2 regions of the uncultured Planococcus sp. genome follow, and region 2 is predicted to be linked to the other one. Evidence: predicted binding sites of a transcription regulator. Region 2 holds the regulator's gene; the other holds the start of a gene.
What was found. Region 2 encodes NrdR, which represses ribonucleotide reductase genes. Its sites were predicted from a motif close to AACACNATATATNGTGTT; they were not measured.
Positions count from the first base shown of each region.

Region 1: a site for NrdR is predicted at 1,938-1,955, ahead of Q0785_RS10070 (vitamin B12-dependent ribonucleotide reductase). Genes of this name have one in related genera too.

Region 1 covers NZ_CANMXD010000005.1:299,656-306,178, forward strand. Annotated here, with positions in the region: gene Q0785_RS10070 (vitamin B12-dependent ribonucleotide reductase) at 1-1,904, opposite strand, end outside; gene Q0785_RS10075 (biotin/lipoate A/B protein ligase family protein) at 2,092-2,871, opposite strand; gene Q0785_RS10080 (rhodanese-like domain-containing protein) at 3,028-3,411, shown strand; gene gcvPB (aminomethyl-transferring glycine dehydrogenase subunit GcvPB) at 3,824-5,287, opposite strand; gene gcvPA (aminomethyl-transferring glycine dehydrogenase subunit GcvPA) at 5,280-6,523, opposite strand, start outside.
Region 2 covers NZ_CANMXD010000008.1:199,247-205,769, forward strand. Annotated here, with positions in the region: gene dnaI (primosomal protein DnaI) at 1-849, opposite strand, end outside; gene Q0785_RS13395 (DnaD domain protein) at 850-2,220, opposite strand; gene nrdR (transcriptional regulator NrdR) at 2,231-2,707, opposite strand; gene speD (adenosylmethionine decarboxylase) at 2,821-3,204, opposite strand; gene Q0785_RS13410 (glyceraldehyde-3-phosphate dehydrogenase) at 3,521-4,540, opposite strand; gene coaE (dephospho-CoA kinase) at 4,642-5,247, opposite strand; gene mutM (bifunctional DNA-formamidopyrimidine glycosylase/DNA-(apurinic or apyrimidinic site) lyase) at 5,257-6,126, opposite strand; gene polA (DNA polymerase I) at 6,142-6,523, opposite strand, start outside.

The DNA.
Region 1 (6,523 bases), on a different contig from region 2:
ATCGCTTCACGGACGTGTTCCGGCATATCCTGCATAAATCCGGTTTCTGTGAAAGCTTTGCGGAGTGCCGCTGTTTCATCATCGGTTTTGCCGACTAGGAATGGGAAACTGCCGCGTTCTGCTGCCAAGTCAGTCGAAACCTCATAAGCTGCAGTAGCGATTGTCTTGAAAATCTCATCCACAAGCTCATTGCCTTCCGGAGATCCATATTCCTTGTCGCAATAGATCAACAGATCAGCAAGGCCCATTACGCCAAGCCCAACACGGCGTTCTCCAAGTGCCTGTACTTCGTTTTCCTCAAGGAAGTATGGAGTTGCATCGATGACATTGTCCTGCATACGGACACCGACACGTACCGTTTCCTTCAAAGATTCAAAATCGACTTGCTTCGTCTTCGGATCTGCGAACTGAGCCAAGTTGACTGCAGCCAGGTTACAGACGGAATAAGGTGCCAAAGGCTGTTCGCCGCAAGGGTTCGTTGCAACGACTTTTTGTCCGTAAGCTGCAGCATTTGTTTTTTCATTGGCGTTATCGATAAAGAAAATGCCTGGCTCCGCTGAGTAGGTCGCACAGATATTGATCAGGTTCCATAGCTCCCGCGCTTTCATTGTACGGTAAACACGTACACCGTGGCCCATGCGTTCCCATTCACGAACATCGCCGACTTCCTGCCACTGTTGATTGTAGATAGCCATCTCTTCTTTGGAATAAGATTCTACAGCCGGGAAACGAAGGTCGAAATCCGCATCGTTTTCGACTGCTGTCATGAAGTCGCTTGTCAAAGTGACTGAGATATTGGCGCCTGTCAAAAATTCTTCGTTATGGACTGTATAAGTTCCGCCATCCCGCAACTTCGTTTCCGCATCACGCATGATTTTCTCGTTGAATCCGCCCATTCCAGGAATCGCACGGTAATTCAGAATCCCTTGGTACATCGCTTCTTCCTGCTCTGTCAAAGGCTTGAATTTCAATTTATCATGAGCCAATTTCTTGATGGTCTCATCTTCGGTATTTTCGATCAAATAACGCAAAATGCGTGGATTCTGCATTTTCGAGATGATGAATTCCGCGATATCCGGATGCCAGTCGGCAAGCATGATCATCTGTGCTCCGCGGCGTGAACCACCCTGCTCGACAAGATGCGTCAGTTTAGCGATATCATCCAACCAGGAAACAGAACCAGACGATTTGCCGTTGACTCCGCGAGCCAATGTGTTGCGCGGACGAAGTGTCGAACCATTGGTGCCGACACCGCCGCCGCGGCTCATGATTTCCATCACCTGTTTGCGGTGATCGGAAATGCCTTCGCGTGAATCTGCTACAAACGGCATAACGTAACAGTTGAAATACGTCACGTCGGTATCTGCGCCTGCTCCATACAGTACACGGCCAGCGGGAATGAATTTCAATCCAACCAATTGCTGGTAGAATTTCTCGAACCACTCCTGACGTTTTTCCGGAGTTTTCTCGACTGACGCAAGGCCTGTTGCATTACGTTTCGCAATCTGCTCGTAAAACACTTCAAGCGGCTTCTCAATCACTTCGATCGGACGATTGACGATGCCAGCCTGCTGCTCTTCCGGTTTGTCGATTGCGCTTCTGTAATCTTCCTCGATCCAGACCTGCGCTTTATTGGACTGCTTATCGATGGAAACGATATAGCCGAGTCCACGTGCCGGGAATTTCGGATCTTCTTTGACAGTCAAGACGACGAAATCGCCTGCCTTGAGCGTCTTTTTCTCCGTATCCTTAAAAGAATAACGGTCGATCATCACGAGGCGTGATACACCTTTATGCGTCAATTTCATATCCGGAGTAATTGCGTGCACTTGCGGGAACGTTTCGATATCTTCGTTTAACGCTCTTGAATTCAATGAATACTGGGATTGTGTGGCGGAAACCATTTGACAATTCCTCCTTCGTGTTATATGGAGTTAGATACTATATATAGTATTACTTCAATTCCCAGCATACTACATGTTGAAACTTCTTTTCAATAACAATTTTCTGATGGAAATTTTTCATGTGATGGAAAGCTTTATTTACCAGCGTTTCCATCTTTGGAAATCTCTAAAATGAGCCAAAAGACTCTCACGCCCGGAAATTCCACTCAGCATTGGCGTATTTTTTTTCTTCCAAAGCCTTGACATCTGCCAGTTGCTGCTCAGACAAATGATAAGGTTGCAGATCGATGGACAGCGCCTGCTCAAATCCAGACTTGAATGCCCGGACGCATTCTTCAGCTGTAGCGGGCTCCTCGCGCAGGGAGTTGATCGACACCGCTTTTTCAGGGATTTTTGCGCGCATCCGTTCTTTAGCCTGTTCGCTTGAAAATTTGAAAACCGATAGGAGCTTTTCAGCATCCAGATCTATCAGTATAGCACCATGCTGCAAAATGACACCTTTTTGGCGTGTCTGCGCACTGCCTGCGACTTTTTTTCCTTCGACGACCATTTCATACCAGCTTGGCGCATCAAAACAAACAGCTGATTTCGGTTTTTTCAGATCCGCCCGCTTCTCATCTGTATCCGGTACAGAGAAATAAGCATCCAGTCCCAAGTTCTTGAAGCCTTCCAATAAACCTTCACTTAATACACGATACGCTTCCGTAACCGTTTCCGGCATATCCGGATAATCTTCACTGACGATGATGCTATATGTAAGTTCATGCTCATGGAGAACCCCCCTGCCTCCTGTCGGCCGGCGGACAAATCCAAGACCGAGCCGGTTGACGGCTTCCATGTCAATTTCCTTTTCCACTTTTTGAAAATAACCGATTGATAGGGCAGCAGGCTGCCAGCTGTAAAAGCGGATGACCGGCGGAATCAATCCTTCACTGTGCCAGTTCAATAAGGCTTCATCAAGGGCCATATTGAACGAAGGGCTGCTCGCACCTGAATTTATAAAAACCCATTTTGGATATTTCACAAGATCGCCTCCTATTTCCGCTAATTAGTGTAACATTGGCATTGAATATCCGTCATCTCTTCTTTTATAATAAAAGAAGATGAGAAAGGGGCAAGAACATTGGAATTTCTGTACATCGCAATCGCCATACTGCTGGCAATCATCATTTACGCGGTAATTTCTTATTTCCGCATCAAAAAAGCTGTCACTAACCTGACACAGGAACAATTTATCGAAGGCTATCGCAAAGCCCAGTTGATCGACGTCCGTGAGCCGAAAGATTTTGCGGCTGGCCACATCCTGGGAGCACGCAATATTCCCCAATCGCAATTGCGTCAGCGCTATAAGGAAATCCGCTCGGACAAGCCGGTTTATTTATATGACCAGAACGGGGCACGCAGCGGCCGCGTCGCAATTTTCCTGAAGAAGAAAGGCTATAACCACTTGTTCCAATTGCAGGGCGGTTTCAAGCAATGGACCGGAAAAATCAAATCCAAAGCTTAAACTTAAAGAACTCTTCCAGAAATGGAAGGGTTCTTTTCTATCTCACTTTGATTGCGTTGAAGAAATCATGTGAAACCTTCCAAGCTTTTTCTTCGCGATAAAACGATACGGGAAATGCTTCCTCATCATTTGGACATCGGCACAGGCCCCCAAACTCGCCCTAAAACTGTCCGCTGTCGTTTCTGACGGGTTCTGGACTATTGGGGAGACAAACAACTGCCCATCACCATTTAAACAGCTATCCGTTTGATTTGACGACAATTTCAGCCAGGCACAATGCACGGGAAAACCACAAGACGAAAGTCGACACACAAAAAATAACCGGAACGCTCCAATTTGGCTCATCGGTTTTATTGCTGCACATAAGAAAAAGGCGCGGAGGCTGAACAGCTTCCACGCCTTTTTAAAGATATTATTCGTCTTTATAGTAACGAAGCACGGGCTTGCGCGCAGCTTTCGTTTCGTCCAAACGGTTGATTACCGTGGTATGCGGTGCATTTTGGACGATTTCAGGATTTTCTTCCACTTCTTTGGAAATCTGGATCATCGCATCGATGAAGGCATCCAACGTTTCTTTGGACTCAGTTTCCGTCGGTTCGATCATCATGCCTTCCTCCACATTCAATGGGAAGTAGATCGTTGGCGGATGGTAGCCGAAGTCAAGCAGGCGTTTTGCCATATCCAATGTACGGACACCCAATTTTTTCTGGCGTCGGCCGCTCAATACGAATTCATGCTTGCAATGGCGGTCGTACGGCAAATCGAAATGAGGCTGCAGTCTGCGCATCATATAGTTGGCATTCAATACTGCATATTCCGTCACTGCCTTCAGGCCATCCGGCCCCATGGAACGGATATACGTATAGGCACGTACGTTGATGCCGAAGTTGCCGTAGAAAGGCTTGACGCGGCCGATTGAATCCGGGCGGTCATAGTCGAACGTATAGGCATCGTCTTTTTTCACCAATACCGGTTTCGGTAAATATGGAAGCAAGTCATTTTTCACGCCGACTGGACCAGATCCAGGTCCGCCTCCGCCGTGAGGTCCAGTGAATGTCTTGTGGAGGTTCAAGTGAACTACGTCAAAGCCCATGTCTCCCGGACGTGCTTTTGACATAACTGCATTCAAGTTGGCGCCGTCATAATACAACTTGCCGCCGACCCCGTGGATGATGGCTGCCATTTCAAGGATCTGCTCTTCAAACAAGCCAAGTGTATTCGGATTTGTCAGCATCAATGCTGCCGTATCGTCTCCGACTACACGCTTCAGGTCTTCGAGATCTACAAGTCCCTGATCGCTTGACTTAACGGTTACGGTTTCGAATCCAGCAACGGTCGCTGACGCCGGATTGGTACCATGTGCCGAATCGGGAACGATAACTTTCGTTCGTTTCAAGTCGCCCCGCGCTTCATGGTAGGCACGGATCATCATCAATCCGGTCCATTCCCCGTGTGCACCCGCAGCTGGCTGTAACGTAACTTCGTCCATGCCAGTGATTTCTTTCAGATGCTCCTGCAGATCGAACATCAAAGCAAGAGCTCCTTGAACCGTTTTTTCATCCTGCAATGGATGGATGTTTGCGAATCCAGGGAAACGCGCAACGGTTTCGTTGATTTTCGGATTGTATTTCATGGTGCAGGAGCCCAGTGGATAGAAACCTGAATCCACGCCGTGGTTACGGTTGGACAAGGCTGTGTAATGGCGCATAATGTCTAGTTCCGATACTTCAGGCAGTTCAGCTGCCTCCGTACGGATCAAATCAGCCGGCAAGAGCTCACTCAAGTCGACTTCCGGTACGTCAAGCGTCGGCAGGCTGTAGCCAACGCGGCCTTCTTTGGTCAATTCAAAAATTAGCGCTTGGTTGTCCTTATGCATGAGTAGCCCCCACTTCCTGCACTTTTGCAGCAACTTCCTGCACAAATGCATCGATTTCTTCTTTTGTCCGTTGTTCAGTGACTGCAACCAGCATATGGCCCTCGAGTTCATCATAGCTCAATCCAAGATCATAGCCGCCGATCATGCCTTTTTCAAACAAGCGGTCGTTCAACTGTTTGACAGGCTCTTTTGTTTTCACGACGATTTCATTGAAATGGGCGCCTTCAAATGCAATTTCAAGACCCGCTTTCTTCAATTGCTGCTTCATATAATGGGTTTTCACGATATTTTGTTTGGCGATTTCCTGTGTTCCGACTTTGCCGAGTGCCGTCATGGCAACTGACGCAGCCAATGCATTCAAGGCTTGGTTCGAGCAGATATTGGACGTCGCTTTGTCGCGGCGGATATGCTGTTCACGCGCCTGCAGGGTCAACACGAATCCCCGGCGGCCTTCTTCATCCGTCGTTTCGCCGACCAAACGGCCCGGTACTTTGCGCATCAATTTTTTCGTGACGGCGAAATAACCGCAATGAGGCCCGCCATATGCTTCCGGAATACCGAAAGGCTGTGCATCGCCCACTGTGATATCTGCTCCGAGCTGGCCCGGGGAAGTCAGTGCGCCAAGTGCCAACGGATTGGAAGAGACGGACAATAACGCGCCGGCTTCATGGACGATCGGTTCGATTTCCTTCAGGTTTTCAACTTGTCCGAAGAAGTTAGGGTATTGGATCATCACTGTTGCGACGTTTTCATCGATCATCTCTTTTAATGCATCCAGATCGGTATGGCCGTCCTTCAATGGAATTTCAATAACATCAATGGATTGGCCCAGCGCATAGCTGCGGACAACAGCACGCGACTCCGGATGGACTGCATTTGATACCAGAATTTTTTTGCGTTTTGTGTGCCCTGCAGCGAGCATTCCAGCTTCGGCGAGTGCCGTTCCGCCGTCATACATGGAAGAGTTGGCGATGTCCATGCCCGTCAATTCGCTGATCATCGTCTGGAATTCGAAGATTGCCTGCAACTCACCCTGAGAGATCTCAGGCTGGTAAGGCGTATAAGCTGTATAGAATTCAGAACGCGAAATCACATGATCCACGATGATCGGCTTGTAATGGTCGTATACGCCAGCTCCAAGGAAAGAAGCATATCGGTTGGTGTCGGCATTTTTTGCCGCGAGTTGAGCCAATTCCTTTGTCAATGAAGACTCTGATTTGGCTGCTTTGATGTTAT
Region 2 (6,523 bases):
TTTTTCGCCGCGCTGTGAATAGGTCAGATGGTATTCCAGTTCGGAATAGCTGAAATTCGACGACATGAAAGTCGGCAGTTTTTCGGACATCCGGTAATGAAGGATCGTCCCCAGAACTTCATCACGGGTCCAGCTCGACATCGCTTCCGCTCCGATATCATCAAGCATCAGGACATCCGCTTTTTTGACGTAGTCGACTTTTTCCTGCAAGGTCTGGTCACCGATCGCCTGTTTCATTTCACGCATGAATTCAGGAACGAAGACCAGTACGGATTTAACATTGATCTCCGCCAGTTCATTAGCTACTGCACTGAGTAAATACGATTTGCCGATACCGAATTGCCCATAAAGGTATAATCCTTTTTCAGGCAGGTTGTCAGGGCCAGTCGCCTGATCCAGGAAATCACCGACTGCGCGGAATGCTTCCATGCGGCTATCGTCCAAATCAAATCCGGATAGCGTCGCCTGCATGACTTCTTTCGGCATATACATGCTGTGGATCAAAGAAGAAGCATGGCGTTTATTGTCGTTGACGTCTTTCAAGCGGCATTTGGTATAGGAGATGCCGATATTTCCCCGTTCCAACACCAGGTTCGGTTCGAAGCCTTTTAGATGGTTGATGCAAGCGCCCAAGCTTGGGCATTTATTGCAATCATGGGACTGGTCGATATACTCGTATAGCTTCCCCAGTCCTTTATCGATGGTAGCTGTGTCAATTTCCTCAGCATGGTCTTCCAGGAATTTTTGGACACCTGGGTGTTCCAGTACTTCCTTGCGCATTTCACTATAACGCTCAGAGAAAGCAGGCGCATTGACCACACGTTTTAACGTTTCGCGAATCGGTTCCATTTAACCACCTTTTCCTTTCTTAAGCGCAAGTTTCGCAAGAAGTTTTTGCTTCTCCACTTCCAGGCTTTCGTTTCTAGGCTCTGTCTTGGCGGCTGGCGCCTCATCTTTTTTATGGAACCATTCCGGCAGCTTTTCTTCACGCACCGGTTTTCGGTTGCCATTGCTGGTAAACGGTTTGGCCACTGTTGTGGGCGAACCTTCCGACTTCCATTTCATATACTGCGTATGCTCAACTCGCGCAAGCTCGATTGCTTCTTTAGCAGTGGTGACGTTCTTCCGCAGCCAATGAGAAGCGATTTTTTCCACATAGGCCTTGGTCAGTTTCATATCGGTGCGCAGCAGGACATATTGAAGCAAGACATTGACGACAGCCGGCTCCATGCCATGGGTGACGACCAATTGATTGGCAAGCTGGACATCAGCAGGCAGCGGTTCACTGCCATCAGCAATATCGCGCAGGACTTGGATTGGCGGTGCTGTCTCCAAGTAAACAAGCAATTCGTCCTGTTTTGTTTTCGGTGTTCCTTCTGTCAGCTTCGGCGCTTCTTTATGGACTTGTACAAGTTGTGGTGCAGTGGTCGAAACCGTCAGCTTATAATATTCGGATGCCGATTTCTTCAGGCCTTCCACCGTCAACGTATAATCGTCTTCAATGGCCAACAAGATGACCTTCTGCATCTCCAATGGTCCCCATCCATACAAGTAAGCCAATTTGGGGATGAAATCTCTGATAGTTGCAGTCAGTACTCTTTTCGGAACAAGCTGCTCCGATAACCCTTGCCGGAGAAGTCCGAAATCAAAATCGGAATCGGCTTCGTAGCCGCCTTTTTCCCGTCTCTGCAGATCCTGCTTTTCAGCCGGATAGCCTGCTTTCGCATGAACCGGCTGGAAAATATCCGTAAAGGTCCGTGACACTTCTTTAAAATCAGAAGGAATTTCATTGTGCACCACAAAACGGTCCCGTACCCGCCGGTAAGACGTTTCGCCAATTTTACTGAACAGGAACATCGATAAGAGAGGATCCATAAAAAAGGTTTTCGGATCGAGCGGCGGACATAATTCATAGATGAAGCAGCGGTCGCCAGTGTCTTTCCGGTAGGTTTTCAGCAATCCGATCGCTTCCAGCTGAATTCTTGCTTCAAAGATTTTTGAAATGGGATTTCCCAATGTGTTCATCAATGTATAATGGGTGGTTTCATCCTTGGACGCTTCCCCTTCAGCCCAAAGCGTCAAGTAGAAGGCAATAGCTTCTGCCCCGACCATGGGCTGATACAGCAAAGTCAGCAGCTGCCGGTCATAATTCGAAAACGGATACGGCAACCGGATGCGATACGGATCGGCAGGCTGGAGTTCTTTATAAAATGCAGTCATAAGTCACCGCCTAGTCGATTTTCTTGTCTTCCGGACTTTTATTCAGCAAATCCTTCAGTTCGTCGATAAAAACAGTGATGTCTTTGAATTGGCGATACACAGAAGCAAAGCGCACGTAAGCCACCTCGTCAATTGCTGCCAGCCGGTTCATGACCAACTCCCCGACCTCTTCGGATTTCACTTCCGGATTGCCCGCCCGGCGAAGGTCTTTCTCAATCGTAAAGACCACTTCTTCCAATACTTCCAGAGATACAGGCCGCTTTTCACATGCGCGAATTAACCCACGCAGGACTTTTTCACGGCTGAACTCTTCACGCGAGCCGTCTTTTTTGACGACAATCAGCGGCATCTCTTCCACTTTCTCAAAAGTGGTGAAGCGATATCCGCATGATTCACATTCCCTGCGCCTTCTGATTGACTTCATTTCATCTATTGGCCGTGAATCGACAACACGTGTGCCGTTATGTTGGCAAGCTGGACATTTCATTTTGACATCTCCCTAAATTCTCTATCTAGTGTATCTAGTATAACAAAAATTCTTCGGGAAAATAGAAAAAGCAGAGGAATTTATCCCCTGCTTACTTTTTTTTGCTAAATGGATTATACAGTTACTGAAACTTTGGATTTCTCAACACTGACTGGACCCATACCGCGCGGAATTTCGACAAGCTCGCTTGAGGTTGACCCTAGCGCTTCTGCGATATACTTTGCTGCAATTGTAGGATCTAGGTCACCGCAAGTGTAAACATCTACACTGGCGTAGCCGTGTTCCGGGAAACTGTGGATGGTTAAGTGAGATTCAGAGATAATCACAACTCCGCTGACACCTTGTGGTGCGAATTTGTGAAAAGCTACCTCTCTTACTTCAGCTCCAGATTTGAGTGCTGCATCAACAAAAGTTTGTTCGATAAAATCCATATCGTTTAATTTGTCAAAATCACACTGCCAAAGTTCTGCAATTACGTGACGTCCCATTGTTTCCATGGTTCGTTTTCCCCCTTTGATATCATTTTGGTTTTTGCGCAAAATATTCAAAGTTGACTACCACGGGGGAAAGTTAGTCCAAAGAGGTCCTAACCCTTTAAGCAGTCATGTGAATAAAAAATCTTACGCTCCTAATTCCGAGATGCATGATGGAAATTCAGAAGTGGTAGCCGTTTTTCAACTACGATTCATAGTATAAAACGGATTTATTGTAAATGCAATAATAATATCTTATTAATCCTGAATTTTTTTCAATAAATTTTCCATAAAAAACCCCGGTTCTCCAGATAAAACCGGAGTACCGGGGTGAATAACCTTATTTAGAAACCAACACCAAAGCCTTTGCGACTTTTTTCGTCAAATCGATGACACGTGCGGAATATCCCCATTCATTGTCATACCAAGCCAAAACTTTCACTTTACGGCTTCCGATGACCATCGTAGACAATCCATCAACAATCGCCGATTTCGGATTGCTGTTGAAATCCACTGAAACCAATGGCTCCATCGTCAAACTCAAGATTCCTTCCAACCCATTTTCTGAGGCTTCTTCAAACGCCTGATTGATTTCCTCGATCGTCACATCTGTCTCCAGGTCGACAACCAGGTCAACCAGGGAGACATTCGGAGTCGGTACCCGCAACGCCATACCATGCAGTTTGCCCTGCAGTTCCGGCATCACCAGTGACAGCGCTTTCGCAGCACCCGTAGAAGTAGGGATGATCGATTGCGCGCATGCACGTGCACGTCGAAGATCTTTGTGGGGATTGTCCAGGTTCTGCTGGTCATTCGTATAGGAATGGATGGTGGTCATCAAGCCGTTTTCAATACCAAATTTGTCATGGAGCACTTTTACGACCGGTGCCAGGCAGTTGGTCGTGCAGCTCGCATTGGAAATGATGTCATGCTTATCGATATCCAATTTGTCGTCATTGACTCCCATGACAATCGTGATGTCCTCTTTTTTCCCGGGAGCCGTCAGAATCACTTTTTTAGCTCCTGCCTCCAAATGAAGCGCAGCTTTTTCACGAGCGTTGAACTTTCCGGTTGCTTCGATGACGATATCAATGCCCATTTCTTTCCATGGCAGATTCAATGGGTCGCGTTCACTTACCAATTGAACTCGTTTCCCGTTAACAATTAATGCATCTTCCTCTGAAGATACGTCACCAGCGAAGGTGCCGTGATTTGTGTCATACTTAATTAAATGCGCAAGGGTCTCAGCGGGATAAGTGGCGTTGACTGCCGTAATCGTGACATCATCCATCATTATCGCCTGTCTGAAAACCATACGGCCAATACGGCCAAATCCGTTAATTGCAATAGAAACTGTCATGTAGGAGTCCTCCGTTTATAATTAAGTTATACTCATGTTTTTAATTTCTTATATAGTATAACACAATTAACTATTTAGAGAACCTTAAAACAACAGATCTTTTATTCTTTTTCAGGGCTTGCCTGCCAATTCTCCAAAATTCTGTTTAATTGCCATTTCGTTTCATCCAGTGATCCGTTGTTATAGATGACGGCATCGGCTCCATCTTCTTTTACTGACATGGGCAACTGGGAACTGATGCGTGCCCGTGCCTCTTTTTCTGAAAAGCCATTCCGCTCCATTAGTCGGCTGAACTGGTTTTCTTCCGTCACGCTGACGACCAGAATTTTGTCTACCAGGTGCTGCAGGCGGCTTTCGAACAGTAAAGGAATGTCCATAACGATTGTCTTGAAGCCTTGCGCCAGAAATTCTTGGCGCTGCCGGTGCATTTCCTGACGGATTGCCGGATGGATAAGTTCATTCAATATTTTCCGGCTGGCCGGATCGTTGAAGATGATTTCGCCTACTTTTGCCCTGTCCATTGTCCCGTCTGCTTGTATCACGTCGGGGCCGAACGCCTGGGCTATCTGCGCCAGGGTCTCGGAGCCCGGTTCTACAACCAGACGGGCGACCATATCAGCATCAATGATCGGATAGCCTGCATTTTTCAGCATGTCTGATACGGTACTTTTCCCACTGGCAATACTGCCTGTCAATCCTATGATCATCATCCATCCTCATTTCTGGCATGCCGGGCAATAGACTGACGCCCGTCCTCCAATTTTTAAGGTCTTCGTCATCGTACCGCAAACCATGCACTGTTTTTTTCCGTACATAGCGAAACGGTTTTGCATACTGCCCGATTCACCATTGATATTCCGGTAATCTGATATCGTACTGCCCCCTGCTTCAATGCTTTCCAGCAAAATGGCGACAATCGCTTCAAATAACGCTACTTTTCGTTTCTTGCTGATGCGGCCGGCTGAACGCTTCGGATGAATCTTCATCTTGAAAAGTGCTTCAGTAGCATAAATATTGCCGCAGCCCGAAATGACCTGTCCATCCATGATGACTTCCTTGATCGCTTTGTTCTTATACTTCGGACTTTCTGCCATGATCAGGAAATGATCAAGCGCTACGGCTTCAAAAGGCTCCGGCGCCATCAGCAGCAAAGGCGGGAAATCTCCCTCTTCCTGCAATACCCTCATTTCCCCGAAACGGCGGATATCAGAAAAAGCCAGAAGGTTTCCATCGCTCAAGGTCAGCACCACATGGACATGGCGCCGGAATTTATCCTCTGGGATGGACTGGAGCTGGTCGACATAGAACCAGGCTCCGGACATCCCTAAATGGTTGACCAATAAAAATTCGTTTTCATTTCTTAAGGTAAAATAAATATACTTACTCCGTCGTTCGACACGGATGATTTGCGCCCCGACCAGGCTTTCGATGAAACGATCAGCTTCCATCCGTTTGATGATCGCTTCTTTGCCATTCGTTTTGGAAACACGGATGGTCTCTGAAACGCTTACTGCCTCTATTTTTTTCCCAATGGAAACAGGGCGGATCTGCCGAACGACACCTTCCACTTCCGGAAGTTCAGGCATATCGTTGCCCTCCTGTCATTTAGTATCGTACCAAGTATCGCCATGCGCGATGTCCACTTTCAATGGAACGCTCAGCTTCACTGCGTTCTCCATCACTTGAGGAACCAATTCCATCAACTTGTCCAGTTCTTCCGGCGGCGCTTCGAAAATCAATTCATCGTGCACCTGCAGCAGCATGCGCGTCTGCATGTCTTCGCGCTCCAACGCGGCATCCATATCGATCATCGCTTTTTTGATGATGTCCGCTGCACTACCTTGTATCGGCGTATTCATGGCGGTGCGCTCTGCAAAACTGCGCAAGTTGAAATTCGAGCTGGTGATGTCCGGCAAATAACGCCGGCGATTCATCAAGGTCGTGACAAACCCGTCACGCTTGGCATCCGACACTATATTGGTC